2 regions of the Veillonella sp. S13053-19 genome follow, and region 1 is predicted to be linked to the other one. Evidence: riboswitches for the same ligand, from Rfam matches in the RefSeq annotation. Region 1 holds a riboswitch; the other holds the start of a gene.
The links. A riboswitch is a leader RNA that binds a small molecule or an ion and turns the genes downstream of it on or off. The one in region 1 is predicted to bind thiamine pyrophosphate.
Positions count from the first base shown of each region.

Region 1 (9,506 bases):
AGTGAGGTAGAAATCCTTACCGTCTTGTCGGATAGCCACACCATAACCACGAGACTTGCCAAACTTTTCTACATTATCGCGACTCACTTCATTATCTACAATAGTAGTAATAACAGCATCTGGATTCGCATCGCTAACCTTCTTAGTTTCAATCACAGGTTTTGGACACAAGCTACCACGTACATCTACAGTTAATTCATTTGTATTGCTCATCATACACCTCTATATTATATACATTAAATATTTTGTAAAAGTATTACCTATCAGCTATCAGCTAATGATATTGTAATTAAATATCGCTTGCCAATGGTAAAAAACGTATTTTTTATAAATCTATTCTGTAACACGTACCGCTAGCCCACTGAAACTTTCAACAGTACCAATAATAGCCGCACAGTCGATACCAGCCTGATGTAAGGAATCAACTAATTGAGTCCCTTCGCTAGCAGGTACGGAGAAGAGTAAGCCCCCAGAAGTTTGTGGATCAAAGAGAATATCCGTCCATACAGGGTCCAAAGCCTGATCTACTTGAACGTCTGTTATAGCTTTTCGATTCCCATAGGATGCGGCTGGTACTAATCCCATTTGAGCCGCTTCGATAACATCATCAAAGAGAGGAATGTCGTAAGCCTTAATGTGTATTGTCACATCAGAGGCACTAGCCATTTCTACAGAGTGACCCATAAGACTAAAACCAGTCACATCAGTACAAGCATGCACAGTATAGTTGTGAGCCACCTCTGCTCCCACCCGATTTAACGTACTCATGCTAGTGACAGCTTGCTCTGTGCCTATAGGGAATAAATCTGCTTTCAGCGCATTATTCATGATACCTGTTCCAATACGTTTTGTTAGCACCAATACATCCCCTACTTGGGCACCTTTATTTTTCCAAATACAATTAGGATTCACTTGCCCTGTCACAGACATACCGAAGATAGGCTCTTTATTTTCTATGCTATGACCACCTACGATAGCTGCACCAGATTCGGCAACGATTGAACCCGCGCCATTTAACACGTCTGTTAATATTCCTTGCTCAACAAGAGGTACTGGGAAGCCTACGATGTTCATAGCAGTCAATGGAGTTCCACCCATAGCATATACATCGCTTAATGCATTGGCAGCGGCAATTTTACCAAATAAAACGGGATCATTCACCATAGGAGTGAAAAAATCTAAGGTCTGTACCAATGCTAATGTATCAGAAATTTTATATACACCTGCATCATCAGAACCGGTCATATCGGCTAAGACTTGATCATTTGTAACAGGTGTCACTGCTTTCAAAACACGATTTAATATATGCGGACCAATCTTACACGCACAGCCCCCATTTGTCACATAGTCGGTAAGTCGTACCATAAGACCTCCTTACTCATTCTCTGGCAATCGAGAAACGATTTTCTTGACAGCCTTTTCAAATTTAGGGCGCGGCATCAGCAGTTGATGACCACAGCCGTTACATACGATGAGAAAATCCGTGCCAATACGCTTCACTTCCCACTCGTCACTACCGCAAGGATGTGATTTTTTCATCTTCACCACATCGCCTACATAATATCTAACAAATGCCATAGCGCCTCCTTTTACGTTAGTATGTATATACTTATTATACATAAATCAATTGATTCTATAAATATGTCTTAATTCTATAGTTCAACCATCTTATAGATAACTACATACTATTTATTCTATTTATTCTATTTACCGTTCTTATTTAGTTTATTCTGTTCTGTTTTACAATTTCTAACTTTGATTTATATGTCGCTTACCTGTTGATCAGTAATTATATTTAACATTTTATAGTTATAAGCCAAAAATAATTTTGGCTAACAAGCTCTATATTATGAGGAATTATTAGTACATCTAAAGAAAATAATATCAACAACTAATCAATAATGATTTTTCATTTAGTTATCATTCTCAATATCAAAATGACTATTTTTTGTAAATCCCATACTTTTCATTCTTTAAGAAACCGCATTCTTACTACGTTGATAATATTTATCATTTAGAAAATTTTCGAAATAAATTTTACAAAAACACTTGCATTTCTCATTTAGTATGTTACAATATAGTCAACAATGATTATTCGTTAAGTATACGGATAGCACATTGTATATAAAACTGTTAAGACGGCAAGTGCCGAAAAACACAAATAAGTAAGTACTATTTTAAGAGTTAGACAAGTGTCTATTTGATCTAAGAATAAGTTTTCTTACCAAGGCGAAGTCGCCCACGAAAATTGTAGAATAAGTATTCTATTATTTGAATTCACAACCAAGTGGTTATGAATATATAAGTTAAGTAACAAATTTGAAAATTATCGTAAGTACAAAGGAGTATTAAAATGGCTGAATTAAAAGGTACAAACACTGAAAAAAATCTTCAAGCAGCATTCGCTGGCGAATCCCAAGCATTCCAAAAATATACTTTCTACGCAGCAGCAGCTCGTAAAGCTGGCATGAACGAAATCGCTGATTATTTCGAAGAAACAGCTCACAACGAATCCGCTCATGCTAAATTGTGGTTCAAAGCTCTTCATGGTGGCGACGTATCTTCCGATATCGAAGCTAACCTTCGTGATGCAGCAGCTGGTGAAAACTACGAACATACTACAATGTACAAAGATTTCGCTGACGAAGCTGAAAAAGAAGGCTTTGCAAAAATCGCTTACCAAATGCGCGAAGTTGGTAAAATCGAAGCTCGTCATGAAGCTCGTTACCTTGCATTAGCAGCTCAAGTATCTGGTAACAAAGTATTCCACAACGACCAACCAGTAGCTTGGATCTGCGCTAACTGTGGCTATGTACACGTTGGTGAAGAAGCTCCTAAAGTTTGCCCAGTATGTGCTCACCCACAAGCTTTCTTCCACCGTTTCGTTGAATCCATCTAATCTGTAAGTACTACACTAACTAAACTAACAACCTGTAAGTACAGATTTTAATGAAACTATACATGTAAGTACACTTAATCTTACAGTAAGTACTGACAACTTCCTTAATAAAAAGACGATGACTCAAGTCATCGTCTTTTTTGTGTTCTATTTACTATTAAAGAGTATATTCTATTATCTAATATACTAACTACTTAATACCATCAACTAAACATTTAAATTGTTGCACCGCTTCATAAGGACTATCTGCATGAGCAATAGCAGAAATTACAGCTACACCAGAGGCCCCTGCTTGTAGTATAGGTTTCGCATTATCTAAAGTGATGCCACCAATTCCTACACATGGTAATGTTAGCCCTTCTGCTTGAAGCTCAGTAATTCGATTTGGTCCACACGGCTCTTGTGCATCAGGTTTACTACTTGTAGCGTACATAGGTCCTACACCTACACAATCAGCGTAGATTACATCGGTCTTATGGAGTTCCTCCACAGAGTGAATAGAAATACCAACCACCTTATGGCCCACAAGATTACGCACCTCTTCTAGACGCATATCTTCTTGACCTACATGTACACCATCAGCATTAACGGCCATCGCTAAGTCTACATCATCGTTAATAACATACAGCACATTGTACTTAGCACAGATTTGTTTTAACTGTTGGGCTAACTCTAGTTTCTGTTGCCCCACTAAGGTACCTGCGCCCTTTTCTCTAAATTGGAAACAAGTCACACCGCCTCGACAAGCATCCTCTACGACAGATAGCAAGCGATTTTCATTAAGGCCTACATCTTGAGTGCCACCAATGAAATATACTTGTAACTGATCAGGTGCCACCACAGGCCGTATACGATTTTCAGACATAAGCACTGCATCATCGACGGTATATAAACTATCCATAAAGGCTACACTAAAACTACCAGGTTGTACGCCACTTACCTGCACTGCACTTTCACCGGCCAAACCATAGTAAGCCAATGCATAGGCAAGAAACTCACCAATAGATAGTCTGTTTTTACATGGATAATAAGCACTGAAGAAAGCCGCCAATACAGCCCCTAATAGACAGCCCGTGCCCGTTACAGCCGTCATAATAGGGTGTCCGTGTGGAACGGCAAATACCCGAGTTCCATCAGAAACATAATCCTCTTCGCCAGTAGCTACAACAGGGCAGTTGATAAGGCGGGCTAGACGATATGCGATAACAGCACTATCCTCGATCTGTCCTCCATCTACACCTTTACCGGTAGTGGATGTATCTGCCTGATTATTAGGACTTAAAGCATCGTATATAGCTTTAATTTCACTTTGATTACCTCGCACTAATGAGATCTCACCAGTCTTAATCAAGTCTAACACTACAGATAAACGATAAGCCCCCGCATGACAACCCACTGGATCTAAAACGATAGGAACCTCATATTTCTTTGCCAGTGCTATGGCCTCTTTATAGTAACTAACTTTGTCTGGTGTAAGAGTACCAATATTGATGAGTAGCGCCGATGCATGGATGATGAGGTCTTTCAAATCTTCACTACACTCACTCATCACCGGTGATGCGCCAATGGCGAGTAAACCATTTGCCGTAAAGGTCCTCACCACATCATTGGTAATACAAATAACGAGAGGGTTTCTCTGGCGCAAGATTTCTAATATATTGAGTTTAGGCCAAATTTGACCATTCATATATGGATTTTCATAGGTCATATCACTATCTCCTCTCGTCATTTTTCAAGAGCTCATCCATCGTTTCAGGTCCATTAGATAACAGGCCATAAGCCATATGATTAACGGGACCACATCCATTTCCCAGCCCAGGATTATGTTTAATAGCAAGTGCAATATAGTCCTTGGCAATACCAATGGCATCCATTACATCACGCCCTTTAGCGAGCTCCGCCGTTATCACTGCGGAGAAGGTACAGCCTGTACCATGAGTATGCACCGTATCATATTTTGGGCTTGTCCAAGTACGGACACTACCATCTTTAGTGAAAGCATAATCCGTTGCATCTTCGCCGATGTGACCGCCTTTAATGATAACTACTTGAGGTCCTAAGTCCTGTAAGATACGATTCGCAGCCGTTGTTATGTCACTTTCACAATCAATAGACATGTCCGCTAAGACCTCAGCCTCACTACGGTTTGGTGTAATCACTGTAGCCGTCGGAATGAGTTTGGATTTTAAGAAATTTACTGCCTCATCTGATACGAGTCGGTCACCGCTAGTGGCAATCATAACGGGATCCATTACATAAGGAATTGGTTTACTCACATAAGGATAGATAAGATCCATCATCTCCGGCAAGGCAATCATGCCCGTCTTAACGGCTTGAGGTTCAATGTCAGAATACACATCGTGTAATTGTCGGTCAATACTCTCTAGCGACAGATGTTCTACATGATGTACGCCCGTCGTATTTTGGGCTACCACAGAGGTAACAACAGCCATGCCGTATACGTGACGACTTTGGAAGGATTTTAAATCGGCCATAATACCAGCACCACCGCTAGGATCAGTACCAGCAATTGTCAATGCAGTATGTAGTTTCATTATGCCTCCTTATGTAATAGATGACGACGAGATAAGATTTGTAATACTATGAAACCAATAAAGGCACCTGCTACAGAGCTCATGGCGAAGGATGTAATCAAAGTCAACAATGCCAAAGGTTTACCTAACAAGAAATTGGCTATAGGATAACTCACGAGAGCACCGATAAGGCCAGTACCAATGATTTCGCCTAGAGCCGCCGCCCATAGAGCGTTATATTTCTTATATAAATAAGCCGATAACCAAGCGCCAATCATGCTGCCAGGAAAGGCTAAAGGAGAACCTAGTGCCAATACATTGCGTAAACAAGATGTACTAAAGGCAGCACCTACGGAAAATCTTGCCCCCACCACAACGGCTAAAATAACATTAATCATATGTTGAAACGGAAAAATACGAGCCGGCCCAACAGGAATTGATGTAGTAGATAACACTACGCCTAAGGCCACACATATGCTAGCAATAATCAGTTTTTTCATAATACCTCCAAACATATAAAACAAGACCACTCCAAATGGAATGGTCTCGTAATAGTTTAGTATTATGTTGCACTCCACTTCCCTACGCCGGTATTATCTGGATCAGGTCTAGGGTTTTGAATGGTCAATCTCAGCAAAAGCACCCCTAGTGGCAATATATTTTTATACTCTAGTTATAACATCATTATACAATCTATGCAACAAAAAGAATTGACGGTTTCCTATTATCCGCATATAATGAAGCCATAACGGGGTGCTCACAAGAGTGGGCTGAGAGTAAGCTATCGCTTTAACCCATAACCTGATTTGGATAATGCCAACGTAGGGAACATAGAGGATTAAAAGCCGAGTTCCTATGAACTCGGCTTTTTCTATGACTTCCTGGCAAGGAGGACGTATGAAAAATACATATATTACACAACCACAGTTCGCCATGATATGGTTTGGTGCCGCTCTATCTATAGCGGAAATTATGACAGGAACTTATCTGGCCCCCTTAGGGCTCACTCAAGGTCTATATGCTATCATACTGGGGCATATCATCGGCGGTATATTGCTCTTTGGAGCAGGACTCATTGGTGGACGTTTACGGCAAGGCAGTATGAATACAACCGCCTTCAGCTTTGGACCACTAGGAGCTAAAGGCTTTGCCTTTTTAAATATGCTTCAACTTATCGGTTGGACTAGCATCATGATCTACGATGCCATGCTAGCCTTACAAGAGCTAGCACCTCTATCCCCTATAATTTGGACGATAGCTATCGGATCACTTGTCATCTTATGGCTTTTCATCGGCCTCCACAATACGGGCTATATTCAAGCCATCGTATCTGTTCTATTGCTAGGGCTCACCCTCTACATGGGCGCGCACATGATATCGCAGTGGCCTAGTGAAGGTATCCTTCTAACTAGCGGAAACATGAGTTTCATCGCTGCTCTTGAGTTATCTATTGCCATGCCACTATCTTGGCTACCTCTCATCAGTGATTATACCCGTGAAAGTAAAAAACCTTTCTCCGCATCACTTACAAGTGCTACAGTCTACACTGTAACAAGTATCGTTATGTACACCTTAGGTCTTAGTGCCGCTATCTTTGGCGGTGGTGATTCCATCATTACTATCATGATGAATGCAGGACTTGGCCTTGCTGGACTCATCGTTATCATCTTCTCTACCGTTACTACAACCTTTATGGACGCTTACTCTGCAGGCGTATCTAGTACGACTATCTATAACGGTGCATCTAGTAAAGGTATCGCTGTCATCGTTACTATTGTGGGCACTATTGCAGCTATTCTATATCCAATGGATGATATTACAGACTTCCTATACCTCATCGGCTCTGTATTTGCACCGATGATTGCCATCTTATTGGCAGACTACTTTATCAATCGCCAACAAGTACAAACATTATCCGCTTATCTCGTACGAGGTCTTATTTGGGCCGTATCCGTTGGTTTATACCACTATATGTTACATAGTGAAAGTACAATAGGTGCTACATTACCAGCCTTTACAATGGCATTTGTCGTTACAGCTATCGTTGGATTTATAAGTAAAACAGCGCATACATCTGCTGAAATCAAGCAATAACAAAAATGAAAGTATATACACTGCTATCATTAGTAGTAACTAATTAAGAAAAACACCTTCACAATCCGCGCCAGTAGGATTATGAAGGGTTATAGGACAAAACGTGTTGGTACTTTAATCCCAATCATTGAAAGATAATTTGTCATAGTTATGCAAATCACCCCAAGAAATGGCATCCCCCCAAGTTGGAATTATGCCTTGAAGTTGGGCTCTTTCATTCATAGATCTATATATTTTAGAAATACTCGCATCAGTTGGCATTACCTTAAGTATTTCTTTTGCAGGAAGCGGTCTTGGTGAGTGTAAATAACACCACCAAAAGACCGCTTTTATGCGTTTTTCTACAGACATCCCTCGATGGTACCGCAATAAACGTCTGAGTTGTGCGTTTACCCCACCTTCAATAGGGTTATTAGTCCTCGGACATTCTTTATCTAACACCAATGTTTCATCTAAATATCGAAACATTGTCTCTGTATTAATTAACACCACTAGAGAGTTATAGGCTTTTAATAAGCGTTCATGCGTAGCTCTTAAATTATCATTACTATCACGTGTCATTTCACTTAGAAACTCTTTAAAAGTCACTCTCCAATTAAATAATCGTTGAATCCATATTTGTGCATCTTCCTGTGTTTTTACACTATATAAATCGCTTGCTAAATCTTTTAACATAATGCCTGCTAACGTCTTAGGTCGTCTAGTAGTGTAGCGATGCACTTGCCATACGGCATGAACAATACAACGTTGAAGCTTGGCGGTACGCCAAACTTTTTTTAATGCTTTTCTAAGACCAGGTCCACCATCAGAAACGACCACAATGGGTGTCGCTATTCGCTGCATAAGAGCTTGCCATGAGCGAGACTGTTCTGACCTACATAAATACCACCCTAATACATATTCACCATCATAACAGATCAAAATACAAGCTTTTTTAGCTAAGTAAATACCATCAACGAATACCACATCTCTCGAGGTTTCAATTTTGGGCGGCATAGGCCATATTTGCCAGAAATCAGCTATCTGTCTACGAAATGTACGGCCCTGCCCAGGCATGTCCTGTTGTGTTTCTTTACTAAATAACCAATTTAGAAATCGATGAAAACATTTAGTAGTATTATCAATAGTTTGTGTAAAGGTGATGTTACACTGCTTACAATGCCATCGTTGTGATCCAGCTTTAGTTTTCCCATATTTTTGACAAGAAAATCCACAATTTATACATCTTACCAGCATGATTATTCCCTCCACTTAGAACACGATTTTCTAAGAAGATATAACCTTATTGAAGCCAGTAAAATCAAGGGGTTTGGGACTTTTTACCAACACATTTTGTCCACCCTCTAAGTTTATCAAAAGAACTTAAAATGGCGATGGAAGCAGTAATTTACTGGCTCCATCCCCTATAAAACCAACACGTTTTGTCCTATAACCCATTATGAAGGTGTTTTTATGTATCTGTCCTTTAAATTTCAAAGTATATTACCATTACATCAAAATTATATATTCTTAAGCTTTACCCTTATTTAGGAATGGTAATGATTCCGTTTTCGCAGGTCCAGTGTCTATCGCTCACGCTTTCTGCTTCACTTTCATCATGGGTAACCCATACGCAAGGTACATCCCATTCACGGATGATAGATACGAGATCCTCACGAACTTGTTTTCTCAAATTCCAGTCTAGTGCAGATAAAGGCTCATCGAGGAGCAACACAGTCGGTTTAGAGTAAAGAGCACGACCAAGTGCAACCCGTTGTTGCTCACCACCAGATAATCTACCCGCCTTAGTATGGCGGTATTTTTCTAAACCTAACCGTTGTAACAACGTATTACACATGTCAGGTGTACCTCGTTTGCTATAGGTAATATTACGTTCTACCGATAAATGGGGAAACACAATATTGCCTTGAGGCATATAGCCTACTTGGCGCTCTTGAGCGGGCACCCAAAGCTTTTTATCTCGATCAACCCATGTCGTT
Region 1 is NZ_PPDA01000007.1:290,275-299,780, reverse strand. It holds gene yedF (sulfurtransferase-like selenium metabolism protein YedF) at 1-213, opposite strand, end outside; gene selD (selenide, water dikinase SelD) at 334-1,365, opposite strand; gene VEHSUH06_RS03215 (DUF951 domain-containing protein) at 1,375-1,578, opposite strand; gene rbr (rubrerythrin) at 2,354-2,899, shown strand; gene thiM (hydroxyethylthiazole kinase) at 3,090-4,607, opposite strand; gene thiD (bifunctional hydroxymethylpyrimidine kinase/phosphomethylpyrimidine kinase) at 4,612-5,454, opposite strand; gene thiW (energy coupling factor transporter S component ThiW) at 5,454-5,933, opposite strand; TPP riboswitch at 5,996-6,090, opposite strand; TPP riboswitch at 6,173-6,278, shown strand; gene cytX (putative hydroxymethylpyrimidine transporter CytX) at 6,331-7,527, shown strand; gene VEHSUH06_RS03185 (IS256-like element ISVat2 family transposase) at 7,642-8,763, opposite strand; gene VEHSUH06_RS03180 (ATP-binding cassette domain-containing protein) at 9,050-9,506, opposite strand, start outside.

Region 2 (9,506 bases), on a different contig from region 1:
TTACATTATAAAGGGGTTGACATATATAGTCAATTCGAACTAGAGATGTAAATTGATAGTCTCTAGAATATATCTTAATAGAAATTATTGTGTTGTGTGTTATGATTGGTGAAAGTTTATGCTTAGAGTTATATGTTTGTTTTTATTGTTAGTTGTTTTAAGTCCTTTACCTGCTTTGGCAGATGATATGGAACTAGATAGCAATGATCTTTCTTTATTTGTGGGGAAAATAGAAGAACAGAAATTCATTCCAATTGAGATAATGAAAAAGATGGGTTTTAGATCGTATAGGGTTCCATTGACTATTACTACAGATGCTCAAGGAAATGTTATTTCTGTTGAATTAACGCCTAATCAGGACCTATCTGATGACACGGTTTATTTGGAATTAGTTCAGGTTGCTAAAAATATAGTATGGAATGTAGGTAATATTGGTGTCGAGAAAGCGACAACTGTATCGGTATTTTTTGAATTCGGTTTACAATAGTGTTGTGAATAATTAAATGAATCATCGAGGCCCCATCTATAAGGCTTTCATAGTCATAGGTATTATATGGTATAATACTTTCATTATGTAGTGAAAAAAGGAGATCTAAATGGCAAATTTACCTAACTGCCCTAAGTGCGGCGATGAGTACACATACGAAGATGGTCATATGTTTATCTGCCCTATGTGTGGCAATGAATGGACAGCGGCTGACGCGCAAGCTGCAGCTGAAGCAGGTATCATTCGCGATGCTAACGGCAACGAGCTAGCTGATGGCGATACAGTTGTTGTAGTAAAAGACCTCAAAGTAAAAGGTGCGGGCATCTTGAAACAAGGTACGCGCGTAAAAAATATTCGCCTCATCACTGATGCGAGCGATGGCCATGATATCGATTGCAAAATCGATGGTTTCGGTGCGATGGCATTGAAATCCGAAATGGTTAAGAAAATCTAACTATAAATAAATCCCTACTGATTATGCATCGGTAGGGATTTTTTCGTGGTATAATCAACGTATACTGCGTGTAGCGTGAGAGTATTTAGTCGAGAGGAAACTATGTTAAAACGTGTTGTGTTACTAGCCTTATTGGCTTCTACGATGGGAACTGTTGGTTCTTTGGCGGCTGATTTAAAGCCTACAGATAAGCGTACCTATGAATTGCAGCAACAAATCTCTTATAATGTCATCATTCCTAGTGAGGCTTTCAAAACGAGTGCTGACGGTACCTTGATTGTTCCAGTAGAGATTAAGACCGATGATAAGGGGAATATTGTGGCTGTTGAAGCGGGGCCTAATAATTGGAAATTAGATCGAGAGGCTTACCCCATCTTTGAAGAGGCTGCCAAAGAGGCGGCTTGGAATACAAAGCATGTCGATACAGAGGAAGAATTGGTGATAACCATTCCAGTTAGTATTGTTATGTTATCCGGAGATAAGCCTAAGAAAAAATAAAGGAGCACTTATGGAATCTACAAAAGATTTAGAGAAATATACTTACGACCTACTGGCGGAGCGTGGTGTTACGCTAGAGGATATTGCAGAGCTCGTTTTATATGTTCAAAAACCGTATATGCCGAATTTAAAGATTGAAGAGTGCCGTGAACATGTGGCATCCGTGCTTTCAAAACGAGAGGTACACAATGCGATAATTACGGGCATTGAGCTCGACAAGTTAACGGAACAAAATAAACTGTCTCAGCCTTTGCAACGCATCGTGGCTAATGATGAAAGCCTCTATGGCATCGATGAAATTCTAGCCTTTTCCATCGTTAATCTGTATGGTTCTATTGGCTTTACGAACTATGGCTATTTAGATAAGGTAAAGCCGGGTATTATCAAAAAACTAGATAGTGAAGAGGGCGGTCACTGTAATACATTCCTCGATGATCTTGTAGGTGCCGTGGCGGCCGCTGCAGCGGGGAAACTTGCGCATAATAAACCCGATCGAGTGCGCCATGCATTGGCCGAGGAAAAAGAATAAATGACTGCTATTGATGTTATTAAGAATTAAGAGTATAACTAGTAGTGTAGTGAATAATTAATGTGTTCTTTGTAGACTATATACAGGAGGAACTATGCAAAAGGTTCTAGTTGTTATCGATATGCAAAATGATTTTGTAGATGGTGCCCTTGGTTCGACGCAAGCACAGATGATTGTAGATAATGTGCGCAAAAAAATTGAAAGCTTTGACGGGCCTATTATTTTCACCCGCGACACACATGGTATAGATTATCTTGAGCGCCAAGAGGGGAAAATGTTACCAGTGCCGCACTGCGTGAAAAATACAGAGGGCTGGCATATTGTGAAAGGTTTAATCGAAGCTGCAGAAGGGCGTCCTATCATGAGCCCTGTATCCTTTGTAGATAAGCCAAACTTTGCATCCTTTGAGCTCGTAACGCGCTTAGAAGGTATGAATGTGGTAAATCCTATCGAGTCCATTACTCTCGTTGGTCTCTGCACAGATATTTGCGTTGTTTCCAATGCGATTATGCTGAAAGCAGGTTTGCCAGAGGTTCCTATTCACGTTGATTCTAGCTGCTGTGCAGGCGTCACCGAAGAGTCTCACCAAGCGGCGTTAACAACGATGAAAATGTGTCAGTGCATCATTGACTAAAGCTGTATACTACATGCAATATTGAATGATTAGCAAAGACTATATTGAACTATTTTTTTAATAGTGATATGCTGAAGATAATTACATAGTAGAGTATGCAAGGGAGTCTATATAATAGGCTGAGAAAGGGCTGTTAGCACCTGACCTTTGACCTGATCGGGATCATGCCCGCGTAGGAAGCACGCAAAGACCATAAAAGGGTATCGATCAATTTTCGATACCCTTTTTCTTGTATACAAAGCTACATGGTTTTATTCAATAGGAGGATATGTAATATGTTTTACACTCAATTGGAAGCTGCTAAGAAAGGCTTTGTAACGGATGCGATGAAAATCGTAGCGGAAAAGGAACAGGTTCCTGTGGAACGCATACAAGAACTCGTGTCTCTTGGGCAAGTAGTGATTCCTTGCAACAAGAATCATACGTGCATTGATCCGGAGGGGATAGGAAAGTCGTTGCGCACTAAAATCAATGTAAATCTAGGCACTTCACGGGATGTGACGGACTATGATAGCGAATTAGAAAAGGTTAATTGGGCCATTCAATTAGGGGCTGAATCGATTATGGATTTATCTACTCACGGGGACACCCGTATTTTTAGACGCAAGTTGACTAGCGAGTGCAAGGCTATGATTGGCACAGTCCCTGTATATGACAGTGTGATTCACCATAAAAGAGACTTAGCAGAGCTGACAGCGCAGGACTTTTTAGATACTATTCGATTGCACGCGGAGGATGGGGTAGACTTTGTGACCTTGCACTGTGGTATTACCCGTCAAACGATTGAACAAATTAGAAAGCATAAACGTAGATTGAATATTGTAAGCCGTGGTGGTAGTCTCATCTTTGCGTGGATGAGTATGACCGGCAAGGAAAATCCGTTCTACGAATATTTTGACGATATCTTGGACATTTGCCGAGAATACGATGTGACAATCTCTTTAGGTGATGCATGTCGTCCAGGTTGTTTGGCCGATGCTACGGATGTATGTCAAATTGAAGAATTGGTGCGATTGGGAGAGCTTACAAAACGAGCTCGTGAAAAAGGGGTTCAAGTCATTATTGAAGGGCCGGGCCATGTGCCGCTCAATCAAATTCAAGCCAATATGGAAATTGAGGAAACCTTATGTGGCGGTGCTCCGTTCTATGTACTAGGGCCGTTGGTAACAGATATTGCACCTGGCTATGACCATATTACGGCCGCCATCGGTGGTGCCGTAGCGGGCATGCATGGGGCGTCCTTCCTTTGCTATGTGACGCCAGCAGAACATTTGGCGTTGCCTAATGCGGATGATGTAAAAGAGGGCATCATGGCGTTCAAAATTGCAGCTCATGCGGCAGATATAGCGCGAGGCATCCCTGGTGCGCGAGATAGAGATGATGCGATGGCTGATGCGAGACGCATTCTCGATTGGGAGGCACAATATGCTTGTGCTCTTGATCCTGAGAGGGCTTGCAGTATTCGTGAAAGCCGCGCTCCCGAAGAGGGGCACAGTGAGACTTGCAGCATGTGCGGAAAGTTCTGTGCTGTACGAAGTATGAATAAGGCATTGAACAGTGAATATATTGATATCCTGTAAATAGTATTTGTGAGAGGCTTATGGTTAGTGCTTTCAATGGTTTTTGGTACTATATGGCCCATAAGGGAATCATACGGATGGATTTGATCTATGCATTATCGGTCTTATAGGTATATTGACGATTTTCTATATAGAGTATACAATAAATAAAGAATGATAATTCATATCAATAATAAATAACCGATGCAGGTGCATCGAAACGCTTTCACCAGAACGATGCGTACTGATACATATCGTTCCATGCCCTAAATTTAAGGAGGACTACTATGAAACCTTTCGAACTCGCACCATTACCATATGCTTATGATTATCTTGAGCCTGTTATCGACGCAGAAACAATGAAATTGCACCATGACAAGCATCATCAAGCGTATGTTAATAATTTAAATGCTGCTATCGCGAAATACCCTGATCTAGCTTATGGCTGTGTAGACTGCATCCTTGGCGACATCGCTAATGTGCCAGAGGACATCCGCCAAGCAGTTATCAATAACGGTGGCGGTCATAAGAACCACACTATGTTCTGGGAAATCATGACAAAACCAGATACGTCTAAATTGCAAGGCCCTTTGAAAGAGGCTATCGACGCTGAACTTGGCGGTTATGATGCTTTTGTTGAAAGCTTCTCCACTGCGGCAGCTACACGCTTTGGTTCTGGTTGGGCTTGGCTTGTAGTAAATCAAGAAGGCAATCTTGAAGTTACATCCTCTGCGAATCAAGACAATCCTCTATTAGAAGGTAAAAAAGCCATTCTTTGCTTAGACGTTTGGGAACATGCATACTATTTGCACTACCAAAACCGTCGCCCAGACTATATTAAGGAATTCTTCCGCGTCATTAACTGGGATAAAGTTTCTGAAAACTACGAAAAAGCATTGAAACCTCATCATGATTAAGGGGTACACTTGTTAGAAACAGAAACAGAAACAGAAACAGAAACAGAAACAGAAACAGGAACAGGAACAGGATTTAAATTAGGAATAGTAGAAGCAAACTAATTTATATATAACGGATAGTTGGTTAATCTCCTCATACATTGGGGCTAGATGTATCATCTATCCGTTATTTTTATGTCTAGTTGCTTAGTTGTCTTATTGAACAAGCTCCCTTATCTTGAGATATCCTTACATGTTTTTATAAAAATTTTAGGAACTGCTTTCAAAAGTATAGCCATGGATACAGATTTAATAATCGATATCGTTTATCATAGAGTCATAGGTTATGAATATAGACCTGTTACATGATATTAGAACAGCCTTATATACACATCGTATAGGCTTATAATTAGTATATGAATAGAGTTTTTGACACGAGGGGATCAAAATGGAAAAGAAATTAGATTTATCCAAATCTGTATATGATTTGGTAACAGAATATCCTGAAGTAGTAGATATTATGAAAGAATTAGGGTTCAGCGAAATCACAAATAAGGTGATGTTGAACTCTGTTGGTAAAATCATGACTATCCCGAAAGGGGCTAAGATGAAAGGCGTATCCATGGTCGATATCGTAGGCGCTTTCATGAAAGCTGGTTTTACGTTGACTGGTGAAATGCCAAACTTATCTGGCGATGACACTCAAGGTGCGAGCATGCCTCCTAGCGGCGTAGCTGCTGAAAATTCTGCATCTACTGCAGCTGCTACAGCTGTGAAGGCTGAGTCTGTAGAAGCATCTGCTAATGCTGTAGCATCTAAGACTCCGGAAAACTCCGAAAATAAAACTGACGATTCAGTTCAAGATACAGTGCAAGATAGCGAGCGCGTAGAGCAATTAAAAAGCTTCTTAAAACGTTTAGGTACAGGTGAAGAGCTTGGTGCGGTTCGTGAAGATTTTGTTAGTCAATTTGCTCATGTAGAGGCTAGTGAAATCATGAAAGCTGAGCAAGGTCTTATGCGTGAAGGTACGCCATTGGCTGAGGTTCAACAATTATGTGACCTTCACTCTGCTTTGTTCCACGGATCCACTATTCATGAACAAATGGATGCGGAACACGCTAAGGTAGAGGCTGTACTAGAAGCACAAGAAAAAAGCCAAAGCGTAGTAACTTTAGTGGAAACAGTAGGTCATCCGCTTAACCGCTTAACAGAAGAAAACAAAGCTCTCGAAGCTTTGATTGAAGCTACAAAAGTTAAAGTGGCCAGCAAAACGGCTACCGTAGATGATGTAAACGAAGTACGCCAAGTATCTATTCACTACGCTAAGAAGGGCGACCTTTTATATCCTCATTTGAAAGTAGCTTACGATATCTCTGGTCCATCCCTGGTTATGTGGACTGTTGATGGCGATATTCGCGATGGCTTTGGTCGTCTAGCTCGTGCTGAGTCTATTGATGATGCTTGGTACGAAGAGTTTGATGGTCTTCTTACACGTGCTCAAGAGATGATCTATAAAGAGCAAAATATCTTGTTCCCAATCTGTGCGGAGAACTTTAGTACTGAAGAATGGTACCAAATTTACAAAGATACTGAACAATACGAAGAGATTTTCGGCGTAGAACGCGTTGCTTGGGCAGAGGCTGAGGCTGCACTAGCTGCTAAAGCAGCACCGACAAGTGGTGATAGCAATACTATCGCTTTAATCGGTGGTAGCTTAACGCTAGAACAATTAGACGCTATGCTTAATACAATGCCGATGGAAATCACTTTCGTTGACCATGTAGATATTAACCGTTATTTCAATGATGGTGAAAAGGTATTCAAACGCCCTACAACAGCTATCGGTAGAGATGTGTTCTCTTGCCATCCTCCAAAGGTAGAGCCAATTGTACGTGGTATCATCGAGTCCTTCCGCAATGGTGAACGTGATAACGTGGCAGTTTGGCTTGAAAAGGTAGGCCGTCCGTTCTATGTAAACTACATGGCGGTACGCGATCAAAACAATAACTACCTTGGTACATTAGAACTAGTACAAGATATGCAATTTGCTAAGGAACACTTCGCAAGAATTAAATAAAATCCTATGTAATGCCAATCGTGCATTACTGTGGAATTAGAATACAAACATATGTGAACTGCAATATCGATATGTTGTATAAACTAATAGTATAAACTAATTACAGAAAGAGGCTGCTCTAACATTGAATGATGCTAGAGCAGCCTTTTTAGCATGCACTATAGTATACGTCCTATGGATGTTCATGTTGAATTATACTATTAGTCGTTCGGAGGTACGTGTTGAAGTATACTATTTGTGGCTATTTTAATGTTTTCTAGGCTGGTGGCTAAATTGAGTCGCACAAAGGTAGCGTACCCTTCACCACCGAACCATTCACCAAAGCTAGGGGCAATACCACATTGATTTTCAAATACATTATGCATGTCTTCAGCTTTCACATAGGCGCCAAAATCAATCCACACTAAGTAGGTACCGTCCATAGGGCTGATGCGAAGTTTTGGTAGAGCCTGCAAGAGTTGGCTGCACATATACTCATAGTTTTCTTTCACTAGGGTGAGCAAATCCGTTAGCCACATTTCTGCTTCTGCATGTGTGTAGGCCGCTGTAATAGCTGCTTCGGCGATGACGTCGGAATCAGTATGGTACATAAGGCTTTTACATGCATTGTACTGGCGTCGTAGATCTTCGTTAGGGATAATGACCTCTGCATGGTGCAAACTAGCCATATTAAACGATTTTGACAGAGAAGACATGGCGATGATGTTGTTTGCGTAGGCTCCGTTAGATACGGTTAAGGCAGAGGTAAAAGGAAGAGGGCCCGCAACAAGGTCTTGATGAATTTCATCGCTAATGATGAGTACCCCGTGACGCTTACAAATGCTAAATAGCTGGTCCATCTCGTCTTCGGTCCATACATGGCCCACTGGATTGTGGGGGGTGCAGTGAATGAATACTTTGACATCATGTTTAACGATAGCCGCTTCAAAGGCTGAGTAATCAACAGAATACCGGTTATCTTCATTGCGATTCATAGGGACTGCAATAATAGGGCGCTTAGCATCGCTGGCACTCGCATCAAATGCTCCATATACGGGCGTGAGGACTGCGATGGCATCATTTGTTTTTGTGAAAGCTGCGATACACCACATAATGCCTGTAATGACGTTCGGAGCGCTGGTGAGCCAGTCTTTTGAAAGTATACAGTTATGGCGCCGCTTATACCAATCTATCACTGCTTCAAGATAGTTAGGATTTGTCATGGTGTAGCCTAAAGGATTTGCTTTCACATAGGTACAAATAGCCTCTTGTATGCACCGAGGTGGCATGAAATCCATATCTGCTACCCATAGAGGCAATAGGTCAGTGCGATTAAATTTTAAATGTTGGCCGTCCCATTTGCGGGAGTGCGACCCACGGCGATCGATATAATAAGTTGATGTAAATTCGGCTGGATTCATAGTTGGCCTCGTATAAAGAATATTTAATTCATTGAAATATTCAATTCATAGGAATATTACTTGTGGAGCTGTTCTTTTAATAGCTGTTTTTCTTCTTCAAGCCAAGATAGGAACTATTTCACTATTTATGTATCTCTTATTAGTATACATGTTAACGGGATTATGCAAAAGTTGACACTAGTTTTGGTAAATATCATTAATGACCTCTTCGATCGTACCCTTAAAGGCAAATAGTAAACGATTAAAATCGGGAACTACACATCGCTATGTAAAGAGGTGCCTGAGGGCGCCTCTTTTTCTATGCAATCCTTGCATGCATAGGGCCTATATCCGTATACACAACCTATGAGATTTGCTTGACGGTTTCGACTTTCACAATTTAGAATATACTATAGAATAGTGTGTGTCTGACCAGTGACCACACGTCTATCGAATGGTTACAAAAGATAAATGTTAGCAGCATGTGGCGGCATCCCTATGTGAGAGGGCTCATCGGAATGTTTAGGTGCATGCAACGCTGTATAAGTATAGTACTGGATCCTTATTAGGAGGCATGTGCCATGAGTAACGAATTAAAACCACTACATTTTGATGCGGATTATACGATGGAGGAAGCGCTCGCCGAGGCGAAACGTTGTCTCAACTGTCCAAGACCATTGTGCCAAATGGGTTGTCCTATTGAAAACGAAATTCCTCGTTTCATCCAAGCCATCGCACACGGTAACTTTGGTTTAGCCAACGATATTTTGGCAGAACGGACCAACTTGCCATCCATTTGTGGTCGCGTATGTCCACGTGAAAATCAATGTGAAGGCAATTGTATTATGAACAAGGCGAAAAAACCGCCTATCAATATCGGTAAATTGGAACGCTTTGCTGCTGACTTTGAAAGCATCAATGAACTTCGCAAACCTAAGAAAATCCAACAAAATCTTGGTAATGTAGCTGTAGTAGGTTCTGGTCCTGCAGGTT
Region 2 is NZ_PPDA01000017.1:11,073-20,578, reverse strand. It holds gene VEHSUH06_RS10655 (succinylarginine dihydrolase) at 119-487, shown strand; gene VEHSUH06_RS10650 (zinc ribbon domain-containing protein YjdM) at 597-941, shown strand; gene VEHSUH06_RS10645 (hypothetical protein) at 1,044-1,439, shown strand; gene VEHSUH06_RS10640 (phosphatidylglycerophosphatase A) at 1,450-1,968, shown strand; gene VEHSUH06_RS10635 (cysteine hydrolase family protein) at 2,063-2,602, shown strand; TPP riboswitch at 2,692-2,798, shown strand; gene thiC (phosphomethylpyrimidine synthase ThiC) at 2,878-4,182, shown strand; gene VEHSUH06_RS10625 (superoxide dismutase) at 4,449-5,078, shown strand; gene VEHSUH06_RS10615 (DUF438 domain-containing protein) at 5,506-7,134, shown strand; gene VEHSUH06_RS10610 (MalY/PatB family protein) at 7,335-8,534, opposite strand; gene VEHSUH06_RS10605 (NAD(P)-dependent oxidoreductase) at 9,095-9,506, shown strand, end outside.
Region 2: another riboswitch for thiamine pyrophosphate. It lies ahead of thiC (phosphomethylpyrimidine synthase ThiC); the one in region 1 lies ahead of thiW (energy coupling factor transporter S component ThiW).